Regions from separate parts of the Paenibacillus sp. NPDC093718 genome, predicted to be linked through region 4. Evidence: riboswitches for the same ligand, from Rfam matches in the RefSeq annotation. Region 4 holds a riboswitch; each other region holds the start of a gene.
The links. A riboswitch is a leader RNA that binds a small molecule or an ion and turns the genes downstream of it on or off. The one in region 4 is predicted to bind thiamine pyrophosphate.
Positions count from the first base shown of each region.

Region 1: another riboswitch for thiamine pyrophosphate. It lies ahead of ACQKPA_RS02775 (YkoF family thiamine/hydroxymethylpyrimidine-binding protein); the one in region 4 lies ahead of tenA (thiaminase II).
Region 2: another riboswitch for thiamine pyrophosphate. It lies ahead of ACQKPA_RS11385 (ABC transporter substrate-binding protein); the one in region 4 lies ahead of tenA (thiaminase II).
Region 3: another riboswitch for thiamine pyrophosphate. It lies ahead of ACQKPA_RS27025 (ECF transporter S component); the one in region 4 lies ahead of tenA (thiaminase II).

Region 1 covers NZ_JBNNUS010000001.1:576,290-580,571, forward strand. The annotation lists gene ACQKPA_RS02765 (ABC transporter permease) at 1-613, opposite strand, end outside; gene ACQKPA_RS02770 (nitroreductase family protein) at 1,155-1,757, shown strand; TPP riboswitch at 1,941-2,043, shown strand; gene ACQKPA_RS02775 (YkoF family thiamine/hydroxymethylpyrimidine-binding protein) at 2,128-2,733, shown strand; gene ACQKPA_RS02780 (sporulation protein YjcZ) at 2,807-2,902, opposite strand; gene ACQKPA_RS02785 (nucleotidyltransferase domain-containing protein) at 3,020-3,718, opposite strand; gene ACQKPA_RS02790 (class I SAM-dependent methyltransferase) at 3,862-4,282, shown strand, end outside.
Region 2 covers NZ_JBNNUS010000003.1:333,024-337,305, reverse strand. The annotation lists gene ACQKPA_RS11390 (MTH1187 family thiamine-binding protein) at 1-272, opposite strand, end outside; gene ACQKPA_RS11385 (ABC transporter substrate-binding protein) at 698-1,729, opposite strand; TPP riboswitch at 1,845-1,956, opposite strand; gene ACQKPA_RS11380 (VOC family protein) at 2,128-2,511, opposite strand; gene ACQKPA_RS11375 (diguanylate cyclase domain-containing protein) at 2,772-4,282, shown strand, end outside.
Region 3 covers NZ_JBNNUS010000011.1:96,307-100,588, reverse strand. The annotation lists gene ACQKPA_RS27035 (energy-coupling factor transporter transmembrane component T family protein) at 1-425, opposite strand, end outside; gene ACQKPA_RS27030 (ABC transporter ATP-binding protein) at 422-2,095, opposite strand; gene ACQKPA_RS27025 (ECF transporter S component) at 2,088-2,717, opposite strand; TPP riboswitch at 2,809-2,921, opposite strand; gene asd (archaetidylserine decarboxylase) at 3,086-3,889, shown strand; gene ACQKPA_RS27015 (oxidoreductase) at 3,965-4,282, opposite strand, start outside.
Region 4 covers NZ_JBNNUS010000005.1:102,238-106,519, reverse strand. The annotation lists gene thiD (bifunctional hydroxymethylpyrimidine kinase/phosphomethylpyrimidine kinase) at 1-896, opposite strand, end outside; gene thiM (hydroxyethylthiazole kinase) at 893-1,735, opposite strand; gene tenA (thiaminase II) at 1,788-2,474, opposite strand; TPP riboswitch at 2,616-2,719, opposite strand; gene ACQKPA_RS16295 (VOC family protein) at 2,984-3,484, shown strand; gene ACQKPA_RS16290 (hypothetical protein) at 3,789-4,160, shown strand.

The DNA.
Region 1 (4,282 bases), on a different contig from region 4:
CCATTCCGGCCACCGTAAACTTGTTGGCGAACAGATACGCCAGAATCACAAGCGGGATACTTATATAGAGCATTTCATACTGGCCCTTCATGATCATGGAAAAATCACCCTGGAGCCATGCGGACATATTCTGAATAAGATCATATTTGTATGCAAAGAAGGTGGCGATCGAACTGACGATATTACCAAACATCAGCCCTACGAGCGGGATGAAGATCGCGTCCTTGAACTTAATCCGATCCAGTATCTTCATGAAGATAAAGGTTCCTGCCAGAGCGAATACAAATGCCACAAGCATTTTGATAAGCGGTCCGCTTGTCGTGAAGACAAGCATGGCTACCAATATGCCCAGTCTGGCAGAGTCCATCGTACCTGCCGTGGTGGGAGACACGAACTTATTGCGGCTGAGCTGCTGCATGATCAATCCGCAGATGCTCATGCTAACACCCGCCAATATGAGGCTGACAAGCCTAGGAATCCGGCTGACAAGCATAATATGCTGTTGTTGTTCTGTCATCGAGAACAATTGCAGTGGCGAGATATCTTTAACTCCAATAAATAATGAGATTATCGAGAGTACCACAACGGCTGCAAATAAGTATCTAATCTTCATGGCTCTTCCTTCTATGCGTATGTCTCTAAGTATCCGGGATCTTGCAATTTTCGTCATCATTCTCATTGAGATTGATTATCAATCGCGTTCTGATATGCATTATATCATCCTCATACTGGCTCGACAAGTATAATTGAGAATCAAAATCAATTAATTGGTTCATACATGTATATTTTGTTCATGAATTGTTCATAATATGAAGTTTCAAGGAAGCATAGCTCATATCCTCAGGAAGAACCACTCTTTAGTTAAATCTCCCTTTAATGTGGTTACTGTCATAATGAGACTTCTCTAAAAACTACACGGTTTCAATTCTTATTAAATGGATAAGAAAAATAATATTAAATATTAAAAGTCGTTGACAATCCCTCTAAGTTATATTAATATCCTAACATAATTATTATTTCTAACTAAACGTAAGTTAATATGGAATGATAATTGAAATTATGGCTAATAACGTAAAATGCATATTTGCTTGTAGTAAGGGACATCTTCTTATCAGGCGTATGCAAATTCGATTACACCAGGAGGTTTTTTTTCAATGTCTAAAGATTTTTCAGCTGCACTCAAAAATCGCCGTTCTTATTACGGGATTAGCAAAGAATCCGTTATCTCGGACGAGCGTATTCAGGAAATCGTAAACGAAGCGGTTAAGTATACTCCGTCTTCTTTCAACTCCCAAAGTGCACGCGTCGTTGTATTGCTTGGCGAACAGCACGATAAACTGTGGAACATCACGGAAGGCATCCTGAAGGAAGTTGTTGGCGATGAAGAAGCATTCAAATCCACTGCCGACAAGATGGCTTCATTCCGCGCTGGTTACGGTACGGTATTGTTCTTCGAGGACAACAACGTCATTGCCGGGCTGCAACAAAACTTTGCCGCTTATGCCGACAACTTCCCGGTTTGGTCCAACCAATCCAACGGCATGCTGCAATTTGTAGTATGGACATCCCTTGAAGCAGAAGGTCTGGGCGCATCCCTGCAGCACTACAACCCGCTGATCGACGAAAAAGTAAAATCCGAATGGAACATCCCGGAAAGCTGGAAGCTGATTGCTCAAATGCCTTTCGGCAAGCCGGTTGCTGAACCAGGCGAAAAAGAATTTGCACCGCTGGAAGATCGCGTGAAAGTATATAACTAATCAAACAGATGAAATAAGCCGCCTCCCTAAGTTCCTGCAACTGGGACAGGCGGTTTTTTTTATAAAGCAAAGATTGAAAATCCGATCGCAAAACGATACAATTACACAGGTAAGAACCCATGAACTTCTACGACAACATGAAGTTCGGGGGCAAAACTTGCGGTAACCAACTACATAAGATGTTGGCTGTACTAGGGGTGCCATGTGCTGAGAGACGGCGGGCTGCCGTTAACCCTTATCACCCGATCTAGGTCATACTAGCGTGGGGAAGTGTAGCATTTATGTTTATTTCCTTTCGTAGGCATAACTGCACTTTCTTCATGGGGTGCGGTTTTTTTGCGTGGACTTATATAATGGGGAGGAAATGACAATGAATGAGCTTGCTTGCGGAACCAGCCGGATCGTCGGATGCCGGTTCTCGGTATTTCCCATGACAGACCGGTTTGTGGAGGTCATCATGGGCGCGCTGCAATCTGTGGATACGGGGAAGGTGTGGATTCAGACTGATGATGTGAGCACCTGTATTCGCGGACGTGCGGAGCATGTCTTTGATGTTACAAGGGCGATATTCGCCCATGCTGCGGCGAGTGGCGTGCACACTGTTTTTAATGGTACTTATTCCATTGGCTGCCCTGGAGATACGGACGCCGATGTATATATGACTGAGGATTCGACCCTCTTGAACAACGACATTGGAGAACTTGCCGATATGGAGACTGCCTGCCAGTTCGCTCTTTACCCCATGGGTACGGATAACTACATGGATGTCATCTACGGTGAAGTAAATCGTGCGAAGGCAGCCGGTACATTCGCCGGAAGCGTTCATTACGCCAGCCGGTTGGACGGGTCCTTATCCCGGGTGTTTGGGTCTCTTGAAGAAGCGTTTTTGCATGCGATCCAATCCGACAGCAGTCATCTGGTCATGACTGCGGTTGTGTCTGCCCACAGCCCATCGGTCAAAGCCGCATCGAATTGAGTTATATTGGGGCAGACAAAAGCCCGGCAAGAGCCGGGCTTTCCTGTCACTAGCTGCCAAGAATCTTGACGGTTTAAACCCAAGCACTCAAGATGATTACGAGCAGGATAAAGAGAACCAAAATAATTCCTACTGAATTGCCCCATGCGCCGCCGTATTCTCCGCTCATGAAGATCCCCTCCTGGATTTAAAAAATGACGTGATGTAATCACACTATTATAGTATTTCCCGATTTGTGCTAGCGTCACGGCTAATGTACCTCTCTTTATCTATTCGCAAGGAAATTTTATTCCTCGTAACCAATGAGAAGTTTCCCTCCATACGGACGGAGCATTTCCTCGGTGAATGCCATCAGAGCTGAAGGATCATCCTGGCGATACATCGCCGCAAGCGCTGCTTCCAATCGTTCTCCCATGATTGTGTCATAGCGGCTGAACAGCCGGAACAGCGTTTTCCCTTCACCCGTCCACTCCCGGTTCACCCTAAGTACAAATTCACAGAGAATCGCCGCTATTTTGTGCACCGTAAACCATTTTTCGCCATCCCTTCGTGGACCCTCCAAGTCCAGCATGTACTCGGTTAGCATATAACGGTATTGGTTAATGTCGGTTAGCGTCAATGGCATGGGTCCGTAATTCAAATCGCTGTGGGCTTCCGTCCGCACCTCTTCTCCCTCGGGCAGCGCGCACAGCACCGTCCCTTCTGCGATCATCCGTTGAAATGACGGATTCGCCGCGATCACTCCCTCGTCAAAATATTCGCGATAGGAGGATAAAGACAATATAAAGATTTCCGCGATCCACCCATGCGCCTCTATCGTCTTCCTGCTGAAATCATAACCGTCTCGTTCAATGACCATGATGTCCAAATCGGATTGTTCATTATATTCGCCTCTGCTCGCGCTGCCGCCAAGCACGGCAAGCAAACAGTCGGGATAATCGTGTTGAATGACGCGTTCCGCTGCCTCTACCGGTTCCATCCTCATGACGTTTCCTCCATTATGACTCTGATCCTCCCGAAAAAAGGGCTCAAAATATCTAATTCAGCTAAAACCCTAAACGTACCTGAATCATATGGTAAATAAACGATTACCCTCATGTTGATGACAAGGAAGAAGGGATAGATAAGATGAACTACATTCATATGCTCTCCAAACTAGGCATGGGCAGTGCCCACCCGGGAGGATTCGAGGCAACCCTCAGAATGCTGAAGAATTATCCCATTCAACCGGGCAGCCGCATTCTGGAGGTGGGGTGCGGAACTGGCAGAACCGCATGCCATCTTTCGGAGATGGGGTATCAAGTGACAGCTATTGATCTGAACGAAAATATGATCAAAAAAGCACGGGCACGAGCCGAAGCGATGGAAATCGACGTACAGTTCCTTCAAGCGGATGTATGCGCATTGCCTTTCGAGGACAACCAATTTGATCTGATCATGGCCGAGTCTGTTACCGTATTTACGGATACTTCGAAATCGCTGCCCGAATATTACCGCGTTCTGGATCGCGGAGGCGTCCTGCTGGACAGAGAATTACTGCTTGATATGC
Region 2 (4,282 bases), on a different contig from region 4:
AGCTTATCCATGCTGATGCCGGTCGGATGATGCGCGATTTTGACTTGGGATATGATGCTGGGACTTCCTGCATTCACCAGCGCCTCGTGCATGCGCTCAACGATCGTGAGCAGCTCGGAGAGCTCTCCTTCCATGGTCGTTTCGAGTGCATGAACCTCGTATTTCACACCTGATTCCTGAATGACCTTGATCGCTTCATCTACATAAGGGATGCTGTCGGCCCCGTTTGGCGTTCTCGGAATTACTTGAATGCTTAAGAGTGTATTCGCCATATAAACTCATCCTTTCTTGTAAGCTTTACTGTAATGGAAGAGAGGCAGCCTTCCGCAAACGCAGTCTCTCTTCTTATAGAGGTTGTTCAAAAAGTCCGCTCTTGATAAGAAAACCTCTATCGAGGCCACTTCAAGGATGAGCGACCGCGATGCATAGGTAGGTTTTCTTGCGATATAGAATTTCATCAGTTCCACTGATAACTCATAAATTCTATATCTAACACGAAGCGAATCAGGAAGCAGCTCGGCATCGAATCTTGAATTCAGCCGGGCCTTCCGGTGCTCACGTACCCAAATCGTACGCTCCGCTCCTGATGTCCCTAGCTTCATCCAACTGAAGCGTTTTGAAAAAACGCACATCGGAAGCATAAGCTTCGGTGCTGAAAATCGACCTTTTTGAACACGCACTTAATATAGAAATAACCTTATGGCTGCTCCGGTAAAAATTCATTGGTAAATGCGCGGTCCGCGTCAAGTTCCTTCTCCAGCAGCTTGCGCTCAAACATCCAGTCGGCATACCCTGACCATACTTCGGCTTTCTGCTCGCCCCAGCGGGGTGCATCATCCTGATAACGGGGGCTCAGCCATTTCTGGCTGGCGAGAACCAGTTCGGCATCCAAGTCAGGAACAGCCTTCGTAAGCAGGGCTGCCGCATCTTCAGGATGTTGAATCGCATAGTCATATCCTTTGGAAGTCGCCCGCATGAACGCTTTGACAAGCTCGGGGTCATCCTGGATCTGCTTCTCGTTCGTTACGATCACCGGTGTGTAATAATCAAGCTGCTCCGAGTAGTCCTTCACATAAATCATGTCAAGCGGCTCATTGCGAAGCTCGGCTTCAATGCCCGTCCAAGCATAGAAGATCCAGGCAAAATCAATGTCGCGTTTCACGGCCGTAAAATAATCGGCATCGCCCATATTGACCATATTCACCTTGCTGACATCGGCGCCATCGATCTCCATGATGGATTTCATGACGGCTTCCTCCACAGGCGAGCCCCAGCCTCCATAGGATTTTCCTTCAAAATCGCCTGCCTTCACGATGCCTTTATCCTTGGGGGCGGCAAAGCCGGATGTATTATGCTGAATGATCGCTGCAATGGAAACGAGCGGCAATCCTTGCGTTCTGGCCAGCGTTACGCCTTCCTGATAGCTGATGCCAAACGGTACTTTTCCGGATGCGACCAGCGTATCCGTTCCGCCTGCTCCCGGCTGGACGATCTCGACATTAAGCCCTTCTTCCTCATAATACCCAAGCTCCTTCGCTGCATACAGGCCGGTATGATTCGTATTGGCGGACCAATCGAGCATCAGCTGTACGTCACGAAGTTTCCCGGGAGTCTGACTGTCTTCGCCTTCTTCACCTGTCTTCTTGTTCTGTCCGCTTGTGCCGCATCCAGAGGCAACCATCAGCAGGACGCAAGCAAGAAGCAGCGGAATCCATTTTCCCTTCTTCATCGTTTTCTCTCTCCTTTGAATTCTATTTCTATAACCTCGTTAACTCCACAAAAAAAGCGCCCTGATGATATCAGGACGCATGACGGCGTAAGTGTATACCACGGCAAATAAACAGCTGCCGCAAACATGGGCTTCCTACGCTGGCATTACCCAGATCAGGTGTAAGGGTCAGTATCATATCGGATACACTCTCAGCCGGCCATATCCCAGCTCCCCCGGTATTTATGAAGTTTCGATCATTACATCCGCTATTATAGTCCTAACAACCAGACCTGTCTAGTTCGAAGGGGCACGAACGAGGCAGGTCTTTGTTAGAACTCTTATGCAATGGGAAGGAATAATTGATCCTATGAACCTTTCACGAGATAAAGTATTTGAATAAGGCTTCTACGTAGAGGTTAGCGCTGGAAGAACTCAATCCATTCCCCTTCGGGACCATGTACAAAGAAATAACGGAAACCATTCGGGAGCGTCACGATTTCCTCGTCCAAGTGAGGAACGTCAAGTCCTTGAACCCGGGCATATTCCTCTTCAATGTTATCCGTGCTGACGGCAAAATGATGAACGGTGCCCTCCGCGGGCAGCGTATCGCTGTAACCCTGAATAAGCTCGACTTCCGTCTCGTTGCTGCCGTTAAATCCGAGGAACGCCAGCTGGATGACGCCATTAGTATGGGTCAGGCGATCCTTTAGTTCCAGTCCGACTACGGATGTGTAGAATGCAATTGTAGCTTCAAGGTTCCGGACAACAATACCAACATGATCCAATCGTTTCTGTGGCATGGCTCAACACCCTTTCCGATTCATATAAGATATGAATGTAAATATTATCACATAATCCCTATACGTCAAGTGGGTCTTGAGGGCAACAACTTTTCGGATGGTTATGGGTTTACTAGAGTAGAATCCATGGTTTTTCTTTCATTTCCTCATCTTTACTTTTAGGTGGGTAAAAAGTATCATGAAAACTAGGAGTATTAATTCAAAAGACCTAATAAGCAAGTAGTGAAAAAAGCTTACCTTTTGGCCGAGGAGGAATGCTTATGAGTCCAACTCCAGCAGATCATCTGTGGATTCGACTCGCCATGATATATGCATTCATTCAGATAATGATCGCTCTGTGGATGCCTGACGCTTTACCGCTTCAGCGTGTTCTAGTCATTATTCCTCCTGCAGCCGCCTCCGTTTATTTAATGCGGATTAGTCGGCGCTATGAGGTTCATCTTCGCAGGTTTTGGTTTATTGTGGGTCTCGGATTGATGGGGGATGCAGCGGCCCGAATCATTCACGCATGTCATGTTTGGTTTGAAAAAGAGAGCGCTTTCCCTACGGTTCTAGCCCATTTGTTCTGGGGGCTCGAACTCATCCTGTTCGCAAGTTCTCTCATTTATTTATTCCGGCATGTTCAAGGTTCGTTTCGGGGGCTCCGGCTTATGCTGGACATCGTGATTGTTGGCATAACGGTCATGACGGTAGGATGGGAGTATTTCATCAAGCCTGAGCTTGAGGGTCTGGTCCATGAGGCAGTATGGGGAAACATTTGGGTGGACATGCTGTATCCGCTATGCGCAATGGTACTTATTTTTTTTACGCTGGTGTTGTATTTTAATACCGGACAGTTAAGGAAATGGTCGGCCATTCTGTTATGTCTTGGCGGAAGTGCTTATATTGCCGGAGATGTTCTGTACATCTATCTTGTTGAACTCATGGGTATCGAGGCTCGTCCCTACCTATATCCAATCTATTCATTATCGGTATTTTTCATTAGTTTCGCAGGTGGGCAGTCTGCCTCTGATTCCCGTAAGCCATCTGTTGGTGAGCGGGAGCCGCGTTCGGTCGGAAACCTGATCGTAAGGTACCTGCTTCCCTATAGCGTGCTTGGCGGGATGTTTGCCCTTATGGCGCAGCGGTTTGGAGGGTGGACTGGACTGTTTACCGGCCTATCCCTGTGCGTGATCCTGATTCTGTTCAGGCAGATTTTAATCCAGTTCGAGAACGACCGCTTGTTTGACCGGCTGCATGAGAGTCTGATGCAGAGTGAAGCCCTGGCACATCGTGATGATCTTACGGGGCTGTATAATCGCCGTTATTTTAATGCAAGGCTGGCGAGCTCGCTGAAGGAGGCGGACCGCGCAGGTTCCCGCGTAGGCTTGCTGTATATGGATATGAACCGTTTCAAACGAGTCAATGACCGATACGGCCATCGTGCCGGCGATTTGTTGATACGAAAGGTTGCAGACCGGCTTCAATCTCTTGAATCCAAAGGAGTTTTGGTTTCCCGTTTAGGAGGAGACGAATTCACCGTTATGATCCATCCGGCTGGTGAGGATCAGGAGCTGATCTGGATGGCGGAGGAGATCTGGACGATGCTTAGCGAGCCGTACGAATTGGAAGGGCATGAAGTCCGAACCACGCCGAGTATCGGCATTGCGGTTTATCCGGATCATGCCAGAAATGACCAGGAGCTGATTGGTCGCGCCGATGCCGCGATGTATGCGGCGAAGGAACGGAACGCCCCTTGGCATTTTGATGTGGAGCGGACGATGCTGCTGCA
Region 3 (4,282 bases), on a different contig from region 4:
AGCCTCAGCTTCTGCATCAGGCTGTAGAATAAATCCACCGAGGACGTTGTGGTCACGAGCAGCAGCCCCTCCGAGGCAAAGGCTATTCCTTTAAAGCCCAAATGCAGCCCCCGGTAGAAGCTTTCTTCCGATACCCGGAACAACCCCCACTCCCACCAGATCGTCTCCCCCTTACCGAACAGCATCATGGAAGAGGCGGACGATATGAAGGCAAGCAGAAATGGAATGAAGAACAACAGCATTTTCCAAGGTTTCACCCCGCTGAGCACGATCAGACAGACCATAAAGATCAACGCCTGGTACAAAACAAAATCAAGATCATGGGTTAACACCGTCATGAAAAACAGCGCACAGATCAGACCCAGCTTCACCACCGGATTCGCCCGGTGCAGCCAAGTGATCCGCACGGGGTTCCATATGTTCATGCGTTCACCTCCGTGAAGCGATGATCGGTCGTGGTTAGATTTTCGCGAGCATCAGCGCCATTCACTCCGCCCGCCTCCTGTCCGGATTCCGTCCCGGTACACCAGCGCGGGGAAGGCATGCTCGAGGTCAGCTGTCCCTCGCGGATTTCCCATATATGCGTGGCGACCCGCTGCGCGACCTCCATTTCATGCGTCACCATAAGAATGGCGGTTCCCGCGCGGCGGAGCTGCTCGCACATCTCCAGAATCGCAAACGTATTCCGCGCATCCTGTCCGAAGGTCGGCTCATCCAGAAGCAGGACGGACGGCTGTCTTGCCATGGCCGTAGCCACGCTCAAGCGGCGCTTTTGACCTGTCGACAGCTGGTACGGATGCCTGGCCTCCAAGCCTCTCAATCCAAAGCGTTCAAGACAGCGGTCGGCCTGTGCCTTCGCTTCCTCCGGCGGCACATGATCCACCAGCAGCGAATAAACCACCTCATCGCCGATGCGCTCCGTCAGGAATTGAAGCTCCGGATTCTGAAACACGAATCCGATTTGTCGCAGCTGCTGCTCTCTCTTCTTCCGCACCTTTCTGCGCTTGCCCTGAATGACCTCTTCCCCGCAGAGCACATAGGTCCCTTCGGCGCGCAGCAGCCCCATCAAACTGAGCAGCAGCGAGCTCTTGCCTGCTCCGTTAGGCCCTACCACCGCAATGAATTGTCCCGGAAACACCTCGGCCGAAGGGAGAGTGATGGCCGGTTTATCCCATCTCATTCCCCTGAAATTCACCAGTTGAATGACAGGTTCCCCACATTGAACGTACGGCGGAGCAGCCTCATGCAGGAGATTACCCCGCTCACCGCCAAGCGCGTCGACCGGAGCAAACAGTTCTCTGCCCGACCGGGTCTGCGCATAATCTTCCCATACGCCGGGATACCAGATTCCATAGGCTTGGAGTTCCCGCTCGTATTCTGCGAATATCGCTGCTGGAGGACCTTCGCCCAGAATCTCGCCATCCGGGCTGAACAGCACGACACGATCCACGTATTTGGCCATTTCTTCTATCCGGTGCTCTACGATGATCAGCGTCCGCCCTTCCGATACGGCCTTCACCGCGGACCAGATTTGCTCCCTTCCTTCCGGGTCGAGCAAGGCAGATGGCTCGTCAAGGAACAGCACCTCCGGCTCCAGCAGCAGAGCCGAAGCCAGCGCCAGTCGTTGCTTCATGCCTTGGGACAGATGCCCGATCGGCATATGAAGCTCCTCAAGATCAAGCCCCACCTCGCGGAGGGCCGCTTGCATCCGCTCCTTCATCTCGTCGCGGGGGACACTTAGGTTTTCCAGTACGAATGCCAGCTCTTCATCCACGTATGGCATGCAGAACTGGGTATCCGGATCTTGGAATACATAACCCCAAGAGCGAGGAACCAGCTGCGACTCGCATTTCATCGGCACCTCCGTTGCGCGGGGAATCATCCCGCTCAGCACCTGCAGCAGCGTGGATTTGCCGCAGCCGCTCGGACCGAGCAGCAGCACCTTCTCCCCCCGGACAGCCGAGAAGGAGAGGTCTTTGAACATCAGCCGCTCCTCGCCCGGATACTTCAGACGCAATCCCTCCACATACACGGCCGGTTCCGGAAGCATTTCAGCGGACTGAGCCGGAACCAGGCTAACCGTGGCATTACACATGGCGCGGATCATCCAGTGCTTCGTAATCCTTCTTCGACGCAGGACGCAGCAGGGATGTCACACCCGTACGGTCAAGCGCTTTGGCCAGCAGGAGCATCAGGAGGCCTGCAATGACGGCGCCGCTGAGTACCCGCATGCCGTATTTGGCCAGGAACATCCATGTCTGCAGGTCATCGGTATAGCTGTAATAAAAGTCCATGATCATCGATCCGATGGCTGCGCCGGCTCCGGCAATCGCCAGCGTCCACGCCGAAGCGCTCCGATAACGGAGCGCCGCGAATACCAATTCTGCGCCCAGTCCTTGAATGAGACCATACAGCAGCAGGGTCAAACCCCAGCCGCTGCCAAACAGCACTTCCACGTGGGCTGCCGCCAGTTCCGCGATGATGGCCACTCCCGGCTTGCGGATCAACAAGTAAGCAAGTGTGGCTGCAGCGAACCACATGCCGTATAACAACTCATCCGCTTCAAAGAACAGCGGTTTTAACAGATTGTAAACCGAACCCCAAAAGTGATAAATGACGCCCAGCACCAGCGATACCAACACCGTCACCAAAATATCGCTTAACCGCAGCCCTTTTCGGGGCTGAACCCCCAACTTCTCCTGCACTGACGTTCCCATAACCACACATTCCCCTCTCCACCTCTATTTTTGTGTAAACACAACAAAAAACCGTCTGGAAAAACGCGCAGACGGAAAAATAGGCCCTATGTAGGCAGGGTCGGATATTCTCTACGCTGGCATTACCCAGTTCAGATTAACGGTCAACAGCGGATAATAGCTGCAATCTCAGCCTGATTCACTCAAGCCCCCGTATTCCCTATTCGGTTTCATGTTAATCTTAAAATACACATTCGTTCCCCAATTAGCAAGAACCTTTTTTCAAAAATGGCCATTTATTGATTTCCAGCTCATTCTATGTCAATATCAAAGTGATTGGCTTTTCCACCAACGTTTATTGCTGACACCTATGCACAAAGGAGAATGACATGGCTAAACAATTGCTGCGTCTGATGACCGAGCTGTCCTCCCGCAAGTGGCTGTCCCGAATTATGGGGCATTGTTCCCACAGCCGGCTGAGCCGTCATCTAATACCTGCATTCATACGAATTTATCAAATTCCGGCGCATGAAGCGGAGAAAGAAATTCACGAATACCGCTCACTGAACGAATTCTTTTCTCGCCGGTTAAAAATAGGCCTGCGCGCCATAGACGACACCGCCGATGCCATGGTTAGCCCCGTCGACGCCACGATTTCGGCGATGTGCGCCGTCAACACCGGCACCATTCTGAGCGTCAAGGGACAGGATTATACCCTGAGCGAGCTGCTCGCCAAATCACCGAGAATGGAAAACTACATCAACGGCTATGTATTTGTATTGTATTTAAGCCCAACCGATTATCATCGCATTCATTCCCCGGTAACCGGTGTTCAAGCGGAAAGCGAGCATTTAAAGGGACGCGTTTACCCCGTGAACGATTTTGCAATGACCCATATCCGGCATGTGCTCAGCCGTAATGAGCGCCTCATTACCTATATAGCGCATGAGTTCGGCGAAGTTGCCGTCGTGAAGGTCGGAGCCATGAACGTAAGCAGCATCCGTTATGCTGACGAGAACGTGAAGAAATACGAGATCGGCGATGAACTCGCGTACTTTGAATTCGGCTCTACCGTCGTGCTTTTGACAGAGAACGGCACGTTTACTCCGCGCGGTGACCTGGAACCCGGCTCCAAGGTGAAGATGGGAGAGCTGCTCGGTTTGCTTCACCCGTCCCCAGCCAGAAAAGGGTAACTCCATTCACCTTACCAAGCTGCACCAAGCATCGCATGACAAGTTAAGGCCATGAATCATTCGCTGCATGAATGATTAACGCCGGTCCAGCATCCGATAAACGATCCGCTGAAACAGCCGATCCGGCAGTACGCCCTTGATCCATGCGGTCAGCCGCGTGCCTCGGGGCAGCGTATAGCGGAACCTCGGTTTGGACATGGACGCAATGTTTGCCACCAGCCTGGCTACCTCCTGCGGATCCCCGCTTCTCCCGGCTGTCCGCTCGGAATAGTCCAGCACGCCCTTCAGCAGACCGCTGTAGGGTGATCCTTCCTTTACCGTAAGCTCCCCAAAACTTTTATTCCAGATCGGCGTGCCATAGGCACCGGGCTGGATCAGTACGACATCGATGCC
Region 4 (4,282 bases):
CCGCTCTGAATGGCATCGATTACGCTCAAGCCTTTGGCCAAGCCTGCGGTGATGGCCGCAGAGAAAGTGCAGCCGGTACCATGGGTATGAACGGTATGAATTCGTTTGCCATATAATTCTGTGAAGGCCGTACCATCGTATACCAGGTCCATGACCGGAGGACTGCCGCTGCTGTCATTCTTGATAATAGGGGAGCGTCCCTCATTAAACTCCCCGTTATCACTGGCAGTTCTCGTTTGACCATACGCCTTTTCGGACTGAGGCAACTCTTCCTGCTGCATACCCGCTGCTATAGCTGGTCCCTTATCCCTCTCGTGATCCGCATCTTCACCGCTGCCAAGCAAGCCCTCGTCATGCCCGCCTTTGATCACAACCATCTTTGGCCCCAGACCATGAATGCGTCTCGCCGCTTCCTTCCGATCTTCCATCGTGCGGATACGCATCCCCGCCAATACTTCGGCCTCCGGTATGTTGGGGGTGACAATCAGCGCCAGCGGCAGCAAATCTTCTCTTAAAGCCTGCACCGCTTCGCTTTGCAGCAGCTCCGCTCCGCCCTTGGCGATCATCACGGGATCCACAACGACCCTCTTCCAGCCGAATGCCCGAATCCGGTCAGCCACCAGGCGAATGATCTCCGCGTTGAACAGCATGCCGGTCTTCAATGCATCGACTCCGAGGTCCGAGCCTACCGCTTCAATCTGTTCCGCAGCTGCTTCGGGAGGCAGCGGATATACGCCGTGAACCCCCAAGGTATTCTGCACCGTGATTGCCGTAATCGCCGACATGCCGTATACGCCGAGCTCCTGGAAGGTTTTTAGATCTGCCTGAATGCCGGCACCTCCGCCGCTATCAGACCCGGCAATCGTCAGTGCCCTGGGAACATGAGTCTTGCTCATCGTGTGCCACCTGCAGCGGCCGCTTCCGCTTCCCGGACAGCTGCATATCCTTCCAGCGAGTCTGGATGAAGCTTTGCCAGCTCATCCAGGAAAGCGATCTGGAAGCTTCCTGGTCCAAGATCCGCGGTTCGCTCTGCGGCTTTTGCCGCCGCGGCCCCGTAGAAGGCCAGTCCCGCCGTACCTGCAAGCAGCAGGTTTGCTTCTACCGCGGCAAAGGCACCCAGCACCGAGGTCAGCAGGCACCCTGCGCCGGTCACCTTCGTGAGCAGAGCATCCCCGCCGGTAATGAGGCGTACCTCGTTTCCATCGGTAATCACGTCCTCTTCACCGGTAATGGCCACGATCGTGCCTAATTCGCGTGCAGCCCGCACGGCCAGCTCGGCATGATCACTGCCTGCGCTATTGCCTGCGTCTACGCCTTTGATCTCGCGGGCCTCCCCGACAAGGTGAGCGACTTCAGCCGCATTTCCGCGCACGAGCGATACCTTCACCTCGCTTAGGATCCGCAGCGCCGACTCCGTTCGAAAACGGGTCGCTCCTGCACCGACCGGGTCCAGCAGGACCGGCACGCCGTGTGCGTTCGCCGATTGTCCGGCGATCATCATCGCATCAACAAGCTCGCGGTTCAGCGTGCCGATGTTCAATACGAGCGCGCCCGCGATGGCGGCCATATCCGCCACTTCCTCCGGCGCGTAAGCCATGACCGGCGACGCGCCCAGCGCGTACAAGCCGTTAGCCGTAAAATTCGTCACCACCACGTTCGTCATATTGTGAACGAGGGGGCTCATTTGCTGTACCTTCGTTAAAAGCGCCGAAACTTCTTTTTCCCATGCATGCATATGAATCAGCCTCTCTTATCTATAATGGAATTTATGTGCTCGTGACGACTTCTTACAGAACCGCAGCCTGCAGCTGCACCGGCCATTCCTCCTGCTTATAAGCCATGTCCCAAAACATATACTCCAGCTGGCAGCTCAGCATGAAATGCTCCTTCATCCGTTCCCGCTCGGCTGCCGTCGCACGCTCTGCCCATTCATCGACACGGTTGCAGAACTTGGCTGTCGCGTCTTCCCCACGATTGCCGTAGAAATAAATCCAGTCATAGAACGGATGGGATGCATCCGGCTTCACTTCATCCAGCAGCTTGCGGCCAATCTCCAGGTACGTCCACGGGCAAGGAAGCAGTACCGCCATAATCTCGCCCAGACTTCCCTCATGCGCCACCGTCAGCATATGACGGATATAATGATGCGCGGACGGAGCCAGCGGATACCCCTGAAGCTCTTCATAGGTCACCCCGGCGGCTGCGCAAAAATTCTGATGCGGGTGCACCTCGCTGTGCAGGATAAATGAAATCTGTTCGTTAAAGGTCGCGATCTCTTCCCTGCTGGTCGATTTGGATATGGCGATACCGTAAATCCGCATGTAGGCATTCAAATACTCAAAATCCTGCTTCACATAGTGAATCAGCTGTTCCCGCGCCAGTTTCCCCTCGGCAATGCCTTTTACGAAGGGATGATCGAAGATTGCTTGAAAAATGCCTCCCGCCTGCTGACGGAGCTCTTGCGTATAACTCATTTTTGTCCCCACCTCCAACATATTGAAGAGCAGGAAGTCCATAAGACACGACTTTCCAGGCAACGCTAAAAAGCCGCCCCGAAAACTGGAGCGGCTTCGTCAACAAGCCCCGAGTGCGCCAAAAAACGCACCGAGACCTCATATACGAAGGCTCCACTTTCCTACGCTAGTACGAACTAGATCAGGTTCAAAGGGTCCAAGATACGCTCTTGTCTCAGCCGCTAACGGCTCCCCTAGTGGACTTCCTATTCTTTTGTCTAATACTGTACATAGGTTTATGGGTGGTGTCAAACGTTAACGGTTCGTGGACGGAACTTCGCGCTCGCAACCTCTTCATGACCGGGTGATCATGATGTTCTACGGTGGCAGTAGTCTTTTTGCGAGATAAAATCGCCGGCTGCCCCAAACTTGTTTCAGAAACACTGACGCTCGGCTGTCATATATGCCCCCGCATAATGAGTACATAAGAGCAGTTCAAATATATGAAGTTTGAAGGAGCGAGCGGATTTATGACAAACCAACCGAAAGCCGTTAAACCCATTCCGGATGGCTACACATCCGTAACACCATGGATTATCTCAAGAAACTCCGCAGCGCTGATTGAATTCCTGGAGCAGGCTTTTCAAGCCGAAGAGTTAGCCCGCGTCTATGTTGGCGATGGTATCATCGGCCATGCCGAGGTGCGAATCGGAGATGCCGTCGTGATGATGTTTGACGCAAAGCCGGAATGGCCGGATAGCCCGGCGTACCTCCGTCTATATGTTGAGGATTGCGATGCTGCCTACCAACAAGCACTCGCCGCAGGAGCCGTCTCGGTGACGGAACCAACGAGTTTGTTCTTCGGCGACCGGGTGGGACGGGTACGGGACCCGTTCGGCAACTTATGGTGGATTCAGACGCGATTGGAGGACCTGACCCCCGAGGAGATGGAACGACGAGCCCAGGACCCGGAATACATGAAGGCAATGACCTATGTTGCAGGATCGGAGATCGTGGTGAAGATTTCATAACAAGGTGAAGTGAAGCAAAAGCGTTATTTCAGGGAGAACATGGGTGGATTCGTTGCCCCAGCGATATGCTTGGATGGCTGTCGATTATGATCGATGTAGGGACCTGGTAACTCAGAGTAGCTATGGTTTATAGGTAGAAACTGGGGGGAATACAGAGTGTATAGCTGAGCTACTGCTGGTATTGGAACTGCTTCTGGTATTGGAACTGCTTCTGGTATTGGAACTGCTTCTGGTATTGGAGCTGCTTCTGGTATTGGAGCTGCTTCTGGGCTTGGTGCTAATGCTGGTATAGGTGACTACTGCTTTGCTACTTACTGATATTGGTGCTACTGCTGTTTTGGTGCGACTGCTGGTATTAATGCTGCTGCTGATCATGGTGCTACTGATCTCGGTGCGACAGCTGGTCTTGGTACGACTGCTGGTCTTGGTGTTACTGATCTCAGTGCGACTGATCTCAGTGCTATTGCTGATCTTGGTGCTACTGATCTCGGTGCGACTGCTGGTCTTGGTACGACTGCTGGTCTTGGTGTTACTGATCTCAGTGCGACTGATCTCAGTGCTATTGCTGATCTTGGTGCTACTACTGATCTTGGTGCGACTGCTGATCTTGGTGCTACTTCTGGTCTTGGTGCGTCTGTTGATCCTGGTGCGACTGCACAAGCCCAATGAGGACTGAGGATACGTTATTTAGCTGAAAAGGCGTAATTTTCGAGATCTAACGGACACCAGGTACGTTATTCATAGAATATGATGACAAATATGCACCTTATGGAAGGAATAAGGGATCCTGTGTCCGTT